Regions from separate parts of the Paenibacillus sp. MER 99-2 genome, predicted to be linked through region 2. Evidence: a T-box and tRNA genes for the amino acid it is inferred to sense, from the RefSeq annotation. Region 2 holds a T-box; the other holds one or more tRNA genes.

Region 1 (7,690 bases), on a different contig from region 2:
TCAGCCTATCTGTATGTGCTTCAATTTTTTGTTGTCCGTCTATTACAGACCACATTTCGATTCCTTTGTTTACAAACCACTCAAGTACAAATGGAGTCTCGTCATCTTTCCTGCCCAATCTATCAAACATGAACACTAGCAATACATCGAATAATCCATTTTCTGCATCCTCTTTAGCCTGCTGGATCACATCACGATTAGAAGCGGATACTTTGAAACCAGAGACTCCTCTTTCAGTATATTCTTTTACTAACTTCCAACCCTCCTGATTTTCAATCATTGCTCTACAAGATCTTTGTTGCATTAGTATATCATTTCCATCCAACTGTCCTTTTGTAGATACACGATACAAAGTTGCAACCCGCTTAATTTGTAGCATTTTTTCACCACCGTATCTTTTTTCTGTTATATAATTAGAACTCTCTATTGCTACTTTAGCAATTAAATAGCACTTATATTATAGCATTGAATCAATAAAATATAGAAGACCACCCACATATTTATTGCAGGCAGTCTTCTGATTAATACCATATTTATTTGTTGTTCTAAACTCAACTTCCTCAACTTGAAACAGGTAAATAAACTTTGATGTGATTGGGTAGAGCTGAGATCCAATACTGCAGTTAACTTTTGATCACGGCGGATATTTTTTTGCCACCTGTTTGGCAATCTCATTCATCATTTCTACCAGTTGTTGCAAAGCAACCAGCCAGTCCAATATTCCCACTTCATCGCAAAGCTAATAAAAGAGCCCACCGAGCGTTCGTTAATCGGTGCGTTGCCGAGGCTGCCAAGCCAGCAGAATATAGCAAAATGACAATCGTTGTATGCCTAACTAGTAAATTGCAGGAGAGGCCTTGAAACTCTTTTTGCAGGCGTAACAAGGATTGGGCGCATTTGAAAAAGACTTCGATATCCCATCAAAGCGCATAGGTTTGAATAATTTCGGGTGCCATCGAGATGAGATCCGTTGATAGAACCGTCAGTCATTTTTCTTGAAACGATGGTGAATAAAAACGACCACAACCGGAATTCCAGTATCAAGTTCCGTCTGATCTGACGCAATACATGACTATGCTTCCCCTTTGAGATGCATCCGTTTGCCTTGAACCAAGCACCCCTTGTTGTCGTTTTTAACCATACTGATGACAGATCGACCATACGTCTGATGAGTGGCGCATTTCATAAACACAGAAGTTCGTGTAGCGGAGGTTAATGTTTCGACTGGCTGAACCGTGTCACTGTTGAGCGAAGTTAAAGAACGCCGCCAGGCGAAAGTTTTTCTGATGAAAGAGCAGGACAAAAACAAGGTGGGAGTTAAGCCAGGAAAGACTTTTGATTTTTCATGGAAGAGGCACCACTTTCTGTGGTCTAGTGGACTTCGACAATCTCATTTTACTAAATGAGGAGGTATTTTTCTATTTTGGTAGGATGACTATTCAAATAGGGTTCAACTTAAAAATTGGCTAGGGTTAAACTTGATTTCACCCAATTAAATTGCGAGTATTGTATTCGTCCCCTTTGATTGGATGGGGTTATTAAGGTTATTTCACAATGAGATTAAATCAAAAAACAGCCACAATAGGCTGTCAATTAATTTTCAATTTATAGGACGAGTGGGGATCGAACCCACGACCCTTACCCTGTCAAGATAATGCTCTCCCGCTGAGCTATCGCCCTTTATTAATTAAATTATACGTGTTTATCATACCAAGTAACCGCGTACATTGTCAATTGTTTTGTGGTTAGATTATACCCGAAATGGAGAACAATAAAGGAATGATTCCCATTTGAATAAAGAGGTGATTTTCATGAAACACATTCGATTACGCACAGTACGTTATGTGACTACCAAACTAGTCGCTCTGCTCGGTGCCTTTCTAATGATCATTATTGCTTCTGGGTGCAGTTTGGAACGGGATGAGCATACTGTACAATTTCAACAGTTACAGAGCCCAGGTGGGGCTGAAGCACTCCCGGTCTGGCTTGATGTATATTCCAAATCGATTATTAAGGATGTGTATTCTCCACAGGGAAATAGTGAGGTTCTACCTTAAGCTTTACCTTAATCGCGTTGCACACGACTACTCATCTTCGTCCCACTTCTTAGAATATGCCTTCTTGGTGACGTAATATAACAAAACAAACATGCCGGCAGATAACAAGAGTGTTATGGTCATAACTCCTGCCATACCCATCATCACCACCCCTTTCCATTATGTTCCACTTTAACTATACAGGAATTGCATTTTTTTGTATAATGCATTCTTACACGTCGCGAAAGAGCAGAAAGAAGGAATGGAATTGGCAGCGGAAATTAGTTATGTAACAACAGAATCACAGCTCCAAGAAGCTCTAGAGATTCGTAAACAGGTTTTTGTAATCGAACAACAGGTGCCAGCCGATCTGGAAGTTGACCATTATGATGTTATTAGTCCAGATGCACACCATGTGTTATTGTATACGGACGGACAAGCGGTAGCAACGGGACGTTTGATCTATTACAGCAAGGATAGTGCCAAAATGCAACGTATCGCTGTACTTCAATCCCACCGTTCTTTTGGCTATGGACGCGTGCTTTTGTTAGCGATGGAAGAACAGGCACGAGAATTAGGCTTAACGTATTCTGTACTGGATGCACAATGTCAGGCTCAGAAATTCTATGAGAAGTTAGGGTATGAAGTTATTTCAGAAGAACCTTTTTATGATGCAGGGATTCTGCATGTTCGCATGAGAAAAGCGCTATAATCAATACTTACGACTTAACATCGTTCTCTACAGATGCATACTTTCTACTGTTCCGGACAGGATAAGGTTGTAACCAGAATCCTACTTGTTCAGATAAGGAGAGTGTGACAACATGGATCAAACAACTCGTGAAAGCTTCACCGCCGTGCAGAAGAATGGAGATGGAGATCTAACCGCCTTTCAAACTTCAACAGGTCGGGTGTTGGATTATCAACAGGCTCTGGCAGAAGTACAAGCTGGTGCGATTGCTGGAGTGAATGTGTTCAAGGGCAAGGATGGGGAGATGTATATCCGTGGTGACGCCGATGGCGATCCAACGAATAATCTCGATCAACTGCCAAGTTTCTAAGTTGAGAGCATCTATCTGATATATAAACGCTAATCCGTCTTAACGGGTTGGCGTTTTTTGATTATTGCCCCCCTTTTGCCTACTTTAATATTCCGTAAAATATTTCAAGGCATCCGCTTTAGGTTTGGGCGTATGAATCGGTGTAGACACCTGTTCCCATGCCTGCAATATCCGAATGCCTTCGAGTGTAGACTTGTTCTCCCAGTAAATATATTGTCTGCGTTCAAGCTCTTGCAGGGACTCTTGAATGAGCGCTTTACTTCTCCCTGTCTTGCTCTCCAGCTCATCCATACGAGGCATACGACGGCGCTGTCCCGCATAATTCACTATAATTCGTAAAACTTTACGATCAAAATCATTTAGCATAGTCCAGCTTCCCTTCCTTATGAAGTACTGGTCGCCATGCTAGAATCCCTTGTTCAAGAAATGTTCGGGGCGCCCCATCTTTACCTGCGGATGCTTTAATCAAGCCACCCCGTACACTATTAATTCGAATCTGTCGCTGTGTAATGTGCCCTGCACGATCCATGTATACAAGCTCAACCATCTGACCGATATATTTACCTAACATTAACGACCCCTCCTAAATAAGAACGTATGTTTGTTAATTATTATATGCGAACATAAGTTCTTTATTCAACAACTAAAAAAAGGATTTAAGTAAAAATAAAACCAGACCTCCCTTGGATCAGGGCAGCCTGGTTTCTATGGAGCGTTCTCCGATAAACATTCTTTACGCTCAATGTCGATCTGATTCTGTAAATTGTACGTTTTTCAATTGCTGGGTTGAAGGATTAAAATCAACATTGACATACACCGCGAATTCTTTACCGTCTTTGGCTCGTACCCATAACTTGAATTGCTCCCTAGATTGATTAGCTGTAAGAGAGGTACGACCAATATGTTTATAATCCACAATATCGACATTATACTTGGTCTGGGTTTCCTTGACCGCAATAATCCCCCACTTCGCATAATCCGGGATCGTCGTTTCAGTACCTGTTGCAAAAACTCCCGTAAAACTGAGAAGCACCGACATGAAGGTTACGATGAGCATTTTCATTTTACTCACTCCTTGGGATTGTTTCCCGTTATCCTGCCCTGCCGGAGCTTCGTTTACACTAAAGAGGTTAAGATAAAAGTGACTGGGTGCCGAAACCAGAGAAGCATACTGATAATGATTTCATACCGAGTCGTTGAAGGATCGAAGCTCATTCCCCAATCGCCAGACCACAAATTTGCTTTAGGTAACTCGTCCTTCGTCTGTTCAAGACCATACTTTTCGGCTATGGCATCCCTCGTTTGCTGATCAAGCTTAACTTCACTCGTCACACTTGCCTCAGCGTTTCCTAACCCCACATTTACGAATAAAAGAATCATCCAACCTACGATTATCCAACTTTTACGCACTCACCATTTCTCCTTTTATCCTGAAAACAACTGAATGTCTGTTCTTTATTGATCCTTTTTCTTTATTGATCTTTGTTCTTTACATCCATGACAACTTGAAAGCCCTTCGCTTTACCACTGAGGTATCCCTGTTCATAAAAATCAATTCCATCAGGAGTTATTGTAATTGCCACCATTTCATCATCATTTTCTACAGAATTGGCTGCGATATATTTTCGCTCTAATAAATATGTTATGGATCTATGTTTTTCTATGTGTTCCGTTTGGTAAAATGCGCTTTTGGGAACAACGACAGCTTCAGTTTTCGTAAACCATACAGAATAAATTTCTGCCAAAATATCGTACCTTTCTTGTATCCTCTCTTTTATCGCTATTTCCAGTTCATCAAACATTTTTAATATCTCCTTTATAAAAGGTGTATTCCACTTAGACTTATATCGAATTGTACATAAATTTCACCACATTGGAAATAACAAGACTAAACTCAATTACACTACGTGGTTCATCCTTCATTAGAACCATTTATGTATAAAATTGTTTAATTGAATCAATGTAAGTGTAATAGGCAAGTGACAGAACGACTTCACTGATCTAGCACCTATTCTAGAGGAGGTTACATTTGAATGTTCAAACGCATGGATGAAATCGCAATTGAAATTCCTGATGTCGAGAAGCCGGATCCGAACGCAGCCGCAGCGATACAAGAATTGTTGGGTGGTAAATTCGGAGAAATGTCAACATTGAACAACTACCTCTATCAGTCCTTTAATTTCCGCTCCAAAGAGAAGTTGAAGCCGTTCTATGACCTGGTGATGAGTATTACTGCGGAAGAACTAGGCCATGTTGAGCTCGTGTCACACGGCATTAACAAATGTCTTAGAGGCTCAACGGAGTACAAAGAGCCTGATGACACACCGCTAGGTTCAGTGAAGGATGCCCGCCTCTCGTATCACTTCCTGGCAGGGGCACAAGGGGCGATGCCTTTCGATTCGATGGGGAATCCATGGACGGGCGCTAACGTCTTCAACAGCGGCAATCTCGTCGAGGATTTACTGCACAACTTCTTCCTGGAATGTGGTGCACGTACCCATAAAATGAAAGTGTATGAAATGACCGATCACCCTGCGGCACGAGAAGTTGTTGGTTTCCTGCTCGTTCGGGGCGGCGTACATGTTGTCGCTTATGCTAAAGCATTGGAGATCGCAACCGGCGTCAATGTAACAAAGCTGGTTCCGATTCCTTCTTTGAACAATAAAGCCTTTAATGAGACTCGAAAATATGAAGATAAAGGCGTACACACCAAGCTGTATACGTGGAGCGATAACGATTTTAATGCCATCAATCAGATTTGGAAAGGAACTCACCCTGAAGATGGGCTGCCTTTAGAAGTTATTCAAGGTGCTCCTGAAGGTGTTCCTATTCCTGAAGCTCCTCCGGTGGAGGAAGAGTTTGCTCCAGGCATTTCACAAGAGGACTTCAAGGAAATTGCACGCCGCCTCAAAATGGCCGGCAATATTACAGATTAAGCCGGTTTCTTATGAAATGTAGTTTATTCCATACAACGGATAAAGCATAAAGTAATACCCTCAGCTCCTGCTCATTGCATGGAAATGAGGGCTTTTTTGCTTTTGTATTTCACTTGTAATCTATCCGATTATTTATTTCTTGCCTGCTTATACATGTATCTTCCCCAGATTACCAACGTGACACATAACAAAATGGTACAGTAGCCCCACACAAACAGCATCGCAAGCCCCAATCCAATATTTGCATCCAGACGTTCATCGAACATCTCCGTATACAGTGAAAATCCAAGGGGCACTGCTCCCACAACAAACAGTCCAATCAGCCCAGCACCCCAGCGTTTTAACTCCCAGCCACTTCCGCCGCTGGAGAGCTTGCGAATACCTTGGATCAAAAGTATTAGAATGATAATAAATCCAGCACAGGTTATCAGAATTTTCAGCATTTTCGTTACCTCCTTCTATAGAATCAGGACTCATAATAATATTTCATTTCACTATTTTGGATATATTCATGAACGACCTTAATCACATATGACATATGGCTGATATATAAAATTACCCATTTCGCATGCACATACCACAATCCTTCTCTATACCAATCAATGAGTCCCTTCGCCATCAACCTCCCCTTCTCACTCATTTGTATACGTATCATCTAACCATACGCTATTCTCATTTCATTCATAACAAAAAAGCCACCACCTCGACTCCTTCCAAGCCGCGGCGATGGCACATATAGAACTTCCTCTGAACAATTCTAGAACTATGTCACAAGTTATGCCCCAAACTGCGCGTAATGCAGACGACTATACACGCCTCCTGCGGCCAGTAATTCATCATGACGTCCTTCTTCGGTAATACCCTGCTCAGCCACAACGATAATGCGGTCAGCATTCTTAATTGTAGCCAGTCGGTGAGCGATGACAAGCGTTGTCCGACCTTCAGACAATTCAGCAAGAGACTGCTGGATCGCTGCTTCTGTTTCGGTATCTAGTGCAGATGTCGCTTCGTCCAGAATCAGAATAGGTGGGTTCTTCAGGAACATTCGTGCAATGGACAAACGCTGCTTCTGTCCTCCTGATAACTTCACGCCACGCTCACCAATTAACGTATCCAGACCTTCAGGCATGGACAAAATCAAGCTTTCCATCTGGGCGCGACGAGCCGCCATCCAGATCTCTTCTTCACTCGCATCCAATTTCCCATATGCGATATTCTCACGAATCGTGCCATCAAACAGGAATACATCTTGTTGAACGATACCGATCTGGCCACGCAATGAATCCAGTGTCATATTCCGGATCTCCTGTCCGTCGATCAAGATGCGTCCTTCCAACACATCATAGAAACGAGGAAGTAGACTACATAGCGTTGTTTTACCCGCTCCTGACGGCCCCACAAGCGCTACCGTTTCACCAGCTCGAATACTGAGATTAACGTTTCTGAGTACAGGCTCCTGATCCGGCTCATCGGAATAACCGAAGGTCACTTGCTCGTAGCGGATATCTCCACGTAGCTGTGACACTTTCACTGCGCCAGGACGATCTTCTACATCAGGCTCCATATCAAGCAGATCTGTATACCGTTTGAAGCCTGCCATGCCTTTTGGATAGGTCTCAATGACGGAATTAATCTTCTGAATTGGTGTTAGGAATAC
Region 2 (7,690 bases):
AGTATCCCAAGCTAAAGCAGGGGCGGACATTATTGCTCCTTCCAACATGATGGATGGATTTGTACAAGCCATTCGAGCTGGACTCGATGAGAATGGATTCAGTCATATTCCAATCATGTCATACTCGGTAAAATACGCTTCGGCATTCTATGGCCCATTCCGTGAAGCTGCCGACTCTACACCGCAGTTTGGAGATCGCAAATCATATCAAATGGATCCCGCCAACGCACGTGAAGCTCTACGTGAAGCCGAAACCGATGTGCTTGAAGGTGCAGACATGCTTATGGTAAAACCATCACTTTCCTATTTGGACGTGTTGCGTACGATTAGAGATCAGTTCGATCTGCCTCTCGTAGCCTATAACGTAAGTGGTGAGTACGCGATGGTTAAAGCAGCAGCCCTCCAAGGGTGGATTGATGAGAAAAAGGTTGCGATGGAGATCCTGCTTAGTATGAAGCGTGCAGGCGCAGATATGATTATTACCTACTACGGAAAAGATGCTTCTCGCTGGTTGGCAGGGAAATAATGGCTTGCGTTTGATTACAGGATATAAAGGAGGATATTCATGACTACACAACAACAAGGAAATCGTCGAAATGATGAGCGCTCACGCAGCGCATTTGAAGAAGCGAAGCAGTACATACCGGGAGGGGTGAATAGCCCGGTTCGAGCGTTCAAATCGGTAGGGCTAACGCCTATTTATGCAGAACGTGGCGAAGGCTCTAAGATTTACGATATTGATGGCAATGTCTTTATTGATTATGTAGGTTCATGGGGTCCGCTCATTATGGGACATGCACATCCTGACGTTGTAGAAGCCCTCCGGGAAACAGCGCTCAAAGGAACAAGTTTTGGTGCACCAACGTTGCTTGAAACCGAGATGGCTAAGCTTGTATGTGAACGTGTACCATCGATTGATATTGTGCGGATGGTAAATTCGGGTACGGAAGCAACGATGAGTGCAATTCGATTGGCTCGTGGTGTAACCGGACGCAGCAAAATTTTGAAATTTGAAGGCTCTTATCATGGACATGCGGACAGCTTGCTCATCAAAGCAGGCTCAGGTGTTGCAACGTTAGGCCTTCCAGACAGTCCGGGTGTTCCTGAAGGTGTGGCTACTAATACGATTACAGTACCTTACAACGATTTGGAGTCTGTGAGTCTTGCTTTTGAACGCTTTGGTGAAGAGCTGGCAGCTGTAATTGTGGAGCCAGTTGCAGGTAATATGGGTGTTGTTCCTCCGGCTCCAGGTTTTCTTGAAGGGCTGCGCAGCTTAACAACCAAGTATGGCAGCTTGCTTATTTTTGATGAAGTGATGACGGGATTCCGTGTGGGTCTGAACTGTGCACAGGGGCGTTATGGTGTGACACCAGATCTAACATGTCTTGGTAAAGTCATTGGTGGTGGACTACCTGTAGGTGCATATGGCGGCCGACGTGATCTAATGGAGCAAATGGCACCATCTGGACCGATCTATCAGGCAGGTACACTCAGTGGCAATCCGCTCGCAATGGCAGCAGGTTACACAACCCTCAAGTTGCTGACCCCTGAGGTTTATGATCGTTTGGAGACATTATCGGCTCGTTTGCAGGCTGGATTTGAGAAGAATGCAGCAGAAGCGGGTGTGGCGATAACGATTAACCGAGTGGGTTCGATGGTATGCCCATTCTTCAGTAGCGTTCCAGTAACAAATTATGATATCGCAAAAGAAAGCAATCTGGATCAATTCCGTCGTTACTTTGCTGCAATGGTTGATCAGGGTGTGAGTGTTGCTCCTTCTCAATATGAAGGAATGTTCGTCTCTGGTGTGCACACAGAGCAAGACATCGATGATACCATCGAAGCTAATCGTAAAGCTCTCTTGTCCTTATGAGCATCAAAAGTTGGAAACGCCGAGGCGATTGGCTTGAACTGATGCCTGGCAAAGTGGTGACAGGTAGTTCAGATAAGCAGATGGCTGTGGAGCAATGGCTGCAATCTGAACTCCAGCTCCCGGAGAAGATGCTACGTCAGCTACAAGCGAATCAGGGTATACAACTTGCAGGGGACCGGCTTCGGCTGGCCCTTTTTGCATCTCGCCCACTTGATGTTGAACCACGGTGGGCAGAGATTGATGTGTTATATGAGGATGACTTCTGTCTGGTTGTGCACAAACCTGCTGGTATGAAGCTGCATCCCGATGGGAGCCGAGCAGATACTGCAATTACGCTGGATCATGCGGTTGCTTCGTATTATGAGATGAACGGTATTGAGGCGAGCGTACGGCATGTGCATAGATTAGATGAGGATACAACTGGCCCTGTGTTATATGCCAAAAATGCTTTTGCCCTCTCCAAACTGGATGAAGCGATGCGTACTAAAGAGATCGGACGCCATTACGTGGCGATTGCTGGGGGACAGGTACCCCAGACGCTACAGCTGATTAATGCGCCAATTGGCAAGGACAGACATCATAAGCAACGTAGACGTGTCTCTCCGAATGGACAGGAGGCGATCACTCACGTTCAGATTGTAGAAGTCTTTCCAAAAGCGACCTTAGTTCGACTTACGTTGGATACCGGGCGTACACATCAGATCCGGGTTCATCTGAGTTATGCGGGACATGCTCTAATTGGAGATGAACTGTATGGAGGGAATCCGGATCGCATTGGACGTCAAGCTCTCCATGGAGAGCTATTGGTGTTCAAGCACCCTCTTACCGGAGCAACAATTGAGGTTACAGATCCTTGGCCCGAGGATTTTAAACAACTGATTGATCGTGAAAAGTAATAGTTAATAAATACAGAAGGTTTGAACAAAGGTGGCATGCTCATCTCATCCATGGCATATAGATTGGGTAACGAAGGATTTAGACCATGGATCAGTCCCATGAGAAGGATCATGGTGAACATATGCCGAAAGGAGGACGCCACCTTTGTTGAATCAACCCTATGGTTTACGGTTCGATATTTATGAGCGCGTTCATTTGTCTGAGGGAGTCCCTGCAATTGAAGAGTTAGAGGAAATTGAGTTATACCCGCGTATTCAAGTCATCGGTCAGGATGATCATGCCACACTGCGAGGCCATCTTCTACTCACAGGTACGTACCGCGGTGAGGATACAGTGGCAGAGGAACTGAAACATTTTATTCCTGTTGAAATCACGGTACCCTTGAATCGAGTAAGATCCATTGAGGACATTTCTATCGAAATCGAAAATTTTGATGTCGACTTGTTAACGAATCGCAGTCTGAACATTACTGGAGTTCTATCCCTTCGAGGTATTGAGGGTTTCCCGGTGGAAGAACCACAAGTGTGGACAGCTGATGAGTTTACGGTTGTACATTCACCAGACCCACAGCAGGGTCAGCGTTCCACAGAGTCAGAGTTAGAACAGGAAAATAATCTGAATACCTTCGCACAAGAATACCTGCTGCAACGTAGTGAAGAGGAAGGATTGATCGAGTCAGGCAATGCCGCGTTGGCCGGTCAGTTCGAGGATAATTCACAGCAAGCGACGGATGAGTCTATTCGCGGCGAAGACGCAGAGCACCCAGAGCTTGTATCCCAGTCATTCACGGAACCTACCTATGCGGAGCAACCGGAAGCCGAGGAAGAAGCATACAGACCAAATGCTGTGGACGAGGCGTATACTTCCTTCATTTTTCAAGGAGAGGAACCGGCTCAGAATGATGTCGCTGATACACCATCACCGGTATCTTCCTTTATGGCTGAAACTGCGGATCGTCTAGCCTCTTATCCTGAGTCAGAACCCTTAGTGCCGCTGGCTGAAGAACCATCGTCTGTTTGGTCCGAGCCTTCTGTGGAGACCTTACATACGAATGCTGGATTAGATCAGCCGACAGTGCAAGAAGAGACACCTAATGTGTGGCATTTTGAATCTGCTCGATCGGCTCCTGAACAGGATAATACCCAAGTTGCCGAGGCTCAGGAGAATTGGCAGGAAGTGTTTGCCCCTTCTGAATTAGAAACGGCAGGAGCAGACCGACCTTTGCAGGAGGCTTCGGATGAGGAAGGGTTCGCTGAAGCAAGTGCAGTGATCCCTGAACCTGTAGCTGAGACGGAAGACAAGCCGGAGCTTAAAGTGGCTTTTGGTAGCAAAAAGGAATCTTCTCTAAGAGAGGAAAATGGGGTGGGCATCTCCTCCTTGTTATCCTCTGGCAGAGCTGTACGTGAGGCAGATACAGATCGAGAAGATGAAGCAGCCACAGATACAGTACCCGTCGAGGCTTACTCGTCTGACGATGGACAATGGAAAAATCTATTCCTTGGTACGATCGTGGAACAGACTCCATTCCGTAAAGTGAAATTATGCATTGTTCAGCGAGAAGAGACACTGGATACGATTGCGGATCGGTATCAGTTAAGCACACGGGAGCTTCAGCTCTACAATCGTTTATCTGAACAGGTTGTTGAAGAAGGACAGATCTTATATATACCGTAATTGAAACTAGTAAGTTAACTTAACCCGTTATCCCCAGGGATGGCGGGTTTTTGCTGCTTTTTTTAAAAACGAAACCGTATGCTCCAACGGTCTGGTTGTTCGTAAGGATATGCTGCAAATCTAGAAACGAACTAACGAAGTTAAGAATGTGAGCCATGTAAGGCTCCCAGGTGGCAGTGGAACAATTCTCCTAATCCCTTCGTATTATAGCTGAACTCCTATATTGGACGTCGGTTATGTCACCTGGTGTGCTGTGTATTCATCGTTTATAATCTCAAGCAGACTTTCTTGATGACGTCTTAAGTGCTAAGTGTGAGCGTGCTTGCCTTATTCCGCTGTTGCCAGGTTGACTATCGCGCATGGTCAGGGTATGATGTGTTTAGGTTTTTTTGAAGAATAACTTGGATCGGGAGTAGTAGACAGGATGACCTTTCAGAGAGTGGGATTGTATCGCTGAGAAATTCCGCAGGAACCAACTGTTCGAAGTCGCCCGGGAGTTGCCTATTTGAATTCACGAAATGATCTGATGGATGATTTCATTGTGAGGTAGGATAGGCCGGTAGCAGCCGTTATCTGCTTGAAGTGTCACGTGTACCCGTAAGGGAGATCTGTATCTATTGGTCTGCGTGAAACAAAGGTGGTACCGCGAAAGCTAACCTTTCGTCCTTTGATGGATGAAAGGTTTTTTTGTTTTTTGGCGATGATGATTAAGTAACGGAGGAATGACACATGTCTGAACAAAAAAATTCAGCTACACCTGAAATGCCAACAACCTATGATCCAAAAGCTGCCGAGCAGAAATGGTACTCCTTTTGGACGGAGCGTGGATATTTCAAGGCAGGACAACGTAAGGACGCTGAGCCTTTCACAATTGTAATCCCGCCACCTAACGTAACAGGAATGCTGCATATTGGGCACGCACTTGATTTTACACTACAGGATATTCTGATTCGTACGAAACGGATGCAAGGTTATGATGCGCTATGGTTGCCAGGTTCAGACCATGCCGGTATCGCTACACAAACCAAGGTTGAGCAGAAACTACGTGAAGAAGGTCTAACTCGTTATGACCTTGGACGCGAGAAGTTTTTGGATAAAGTATGGGACTGGAAAGATCAGTATGCCACAACCATTCGTCAGCAATGGGGTAAAATGGGGCTTTCTCTCGATTATTCCCGTGAGCGTTTTACGCTGGATGAAGGGTTGTCTCAAGCTGTACGTAAAGTCTTTGTTCAATTGTATGAGAAAGGTCTCATATACAGAGGCAAACGTATTATTAACTGGGATCCAGTAAACCGGACGGCCTTGTCCGATATTGAAGTTGAATACAAAGAAGTACAGGGTCACTTGTATCATCTGCGTTATCCACTCAAAGACGGAAGTGGTTACGTTACTGTAGCAACAACACGTCCTGAAACGATGCTTGGCGATACAGCGGTTGCTGTCCATCCGAAGGATGAGCGCTATGCAGATATGGTTGGCAAAATGCTCGTGTTGCCTATTATCGGACGCGAAATTCCGATTGTTGCCGATGATTATGTGGATAAAGAGTTCGGAAGTGGCGCGGTTAAAATTACGCCTGCACATGATCCGAATGACTTTGAAGTAGGTCAGCGTCATAATCTGCCTCAGATCACGGTGATGGATGAGACCGGTACGATGAATGAAGAGGCTGGCAAATATCAAGGACTTGATCGCAGTGACTGCCGTAAGCAGATCGTAGCCGATCTGAAGGAACTCGGTGTACTGATTAACATTGAGGATCATACACACCAAGTTGGACATAGTGAACGGACTGGAGCTGTAGTTGAGCCATATTTGTCCACACAATGGTTCGTAGAGATGAAACCTCTTGCAGAAAGAGCTATTCAGAAGCAAAAAGGTGGAGATGGCGTAAACTTCGTCCCAGACCGCTTTGAGAAAACATATCTGAACTGGATCGAAAATGTTCGCGATTGGTGTATTTCCCGTCAGTTGTGGTGGGGACATCGTATCCCTGCATGGTATGACGAAGAGACAGGTGAAATCATCGTATCCGCAGAAGATCCAACAATCTTGCCTGAAAACGCGGGACGTAAACTTAGACAAGATGAGGATGTATTGGATACATGGTTCAGTTCTGCCCTATGGCCGTTCTCCACACTCGGATGGCCGGAAGACACAGAAGATCTGCAACGTTATTACCCAACAAGTGTACTTGTAACGGGGTATGACATTATCTACTTCTGGGTATCACGTATGATCTTTACGGCATTGGAATTCACGGATGAAATTCCGTTTAAGGATGTTCTGATGCACGGTCTTGTTCGTGATGCAGATGGACGCAAAATGTCCAAATCACTGGGCAACGGTGTAGATCCGCTTGATGTTATCGAGAAATATGGCGCGGATGCGATGCGTTACATGATCTCAACGAGCAGCACACCGGGTCAGGATTTACGTTTCCGCTGGGAACGTGTAGAGCAGGCGCGTAACTTTGCGAACAAAATCTGGAACGCTTCTCGTTTCGCTCTGATGAATCTGGAAGGCTTCACGTTCGAAGATCGCGACATCTCTGGAGAGCTTGGAACAGCAGACTATTGGATTTTGCACCGTCTGAACGAAACTTCCCGAGATATTACGCGTCTAATCGAAGCATACGAATTTGGGGAAACAGGCCGTTTGCTGTATAACTTCATCTGGGATGATCTCTGTGACTGGTATATTGAGTTTGCCAAACTGTCATTCTACGGCGAAGATCCTGTGGCGAAGAAAAAGACACAGTCCGTACTGGCTTATGTGCTCGACCAGACCATGCGCTTGATTCATCCGTTTATGCCATATATCTCCGAGGAAATTTGGCAGCATCTACCGCATGAAGGCGAGACCATTACACTGGCTGCTTGGCCGGTATATGATCCAGCATTGGAGAACCCGGAAGCCGTTGCAGAGATGAATCTGTTGATGGACACAATCCGTGCCGTTCGTAACATTCGCGCTGAAGTGAACGTGCCAATGAGTAAGAAGATTGAGTTGATGGTGAAAGCGAACAGCCCAGAGGCGTATAGCATCATTGAGCGCAATAGCCATTACATCCAACGATTCTGTAATACGTCTGAGTTCGACAGCGGACTTGATCTCAATTCACCCGATAAAGCAATGACTGCTGTCATTACAGGGGCTGAGCTGTATTTGCCACTGGCAGGACTTATTGATATTGAGCAGGAAGTGGCTCGCCTGGAGAAAGAGTTGCAGAACCTTGAAGGC

Evidence for each region. A T-box is a leader RNA that pairs with one kind of tRNA and senses whether it is charged. The one in region 2 lies ahead of M3636_RS23560 (valine--tRNA ligase), so its partner is inferred to be a tRNA-Val.
Region 1: it encodes a tRNA-Val, which carries the amino acid that the T-box ahead of M3636_RS23560 (valine--tRNA ligase) is inferred to sense. The anticodon was not compared.

What each region holds. Positions count from the first base shown of each region.
Region 1 is NZ_JAMAUZ010000001.1:685,423-693,112, reverse strand. It holds gene M3636_RS03140 (recombinase family protein) at 1-379, opposite strand, end outside; partial or broken gene M3636_RS29935 (IS4 family transposase) at 627-1,159, opposite strand; tRNA gene M3636_RS03135 (tRNA-Val) at 1,609-1,680, opposite strand; gene M3636_RS03130 (hypothetical protein) at 1,812-2,057, shown strand; gene M3636_RS03125 (GNAT family N-acetyltransferase) at 2,305-2,748, shown strand; gene M3636_RS03120 (DUF3892 domain-containing protein) at 2,861-3,097, shown strand; gene M3636_RS03115 (hypothetical protein) at 3,182-3,463, opposite strand; gene M3636_RS03110 (hypothetical protein) at 3,453-3,668, opposite strand; gene M3636_RS03105 (DUF3889 domain-containing protein) at 3,837-4,160, opposite strand; gene M3636_RS03100 (hypothetical protein) at 4,214-4,507, opposite strand; gene M3636_RS03095 (hypothetical protein) at 4,570-4,899, opposite strand; gene M3636_RS03090 (manganese catalase family protein) at 5,131-6,033, shown strand; gene M3636_RS03085 (hypothetical protein) at 6,162-6,476, opposite strand; gene M3636_RS03080 (ABC transporter ATP-binding protein) at 6,809-7,690, opposite strand, start outside.
Region 2 is NZ_JAMAUZ010000007.1:217,814-225,503, forward strand. It holds gene hemB (porphobilinogen synthase) at 1-526, shown strand, start outside; gene hemL (glutamate-1-semialdehyde 2,1-aminomutase) at 566-1,873, shown strand; gene M3636_RS23550 (RluA family pseudouridine synthase) at 1,870-2,769, shown strand; gene M3636_RS23555 (LysM peptidoglycan-binding domain-containing protein) at 2,915-4,444, shown strand; T-box leader at 4,838-5,115, shown strand; gene M3636_RS23560 (valine--tRNA ligase) at 5,174-7,690, shown strand, end outside.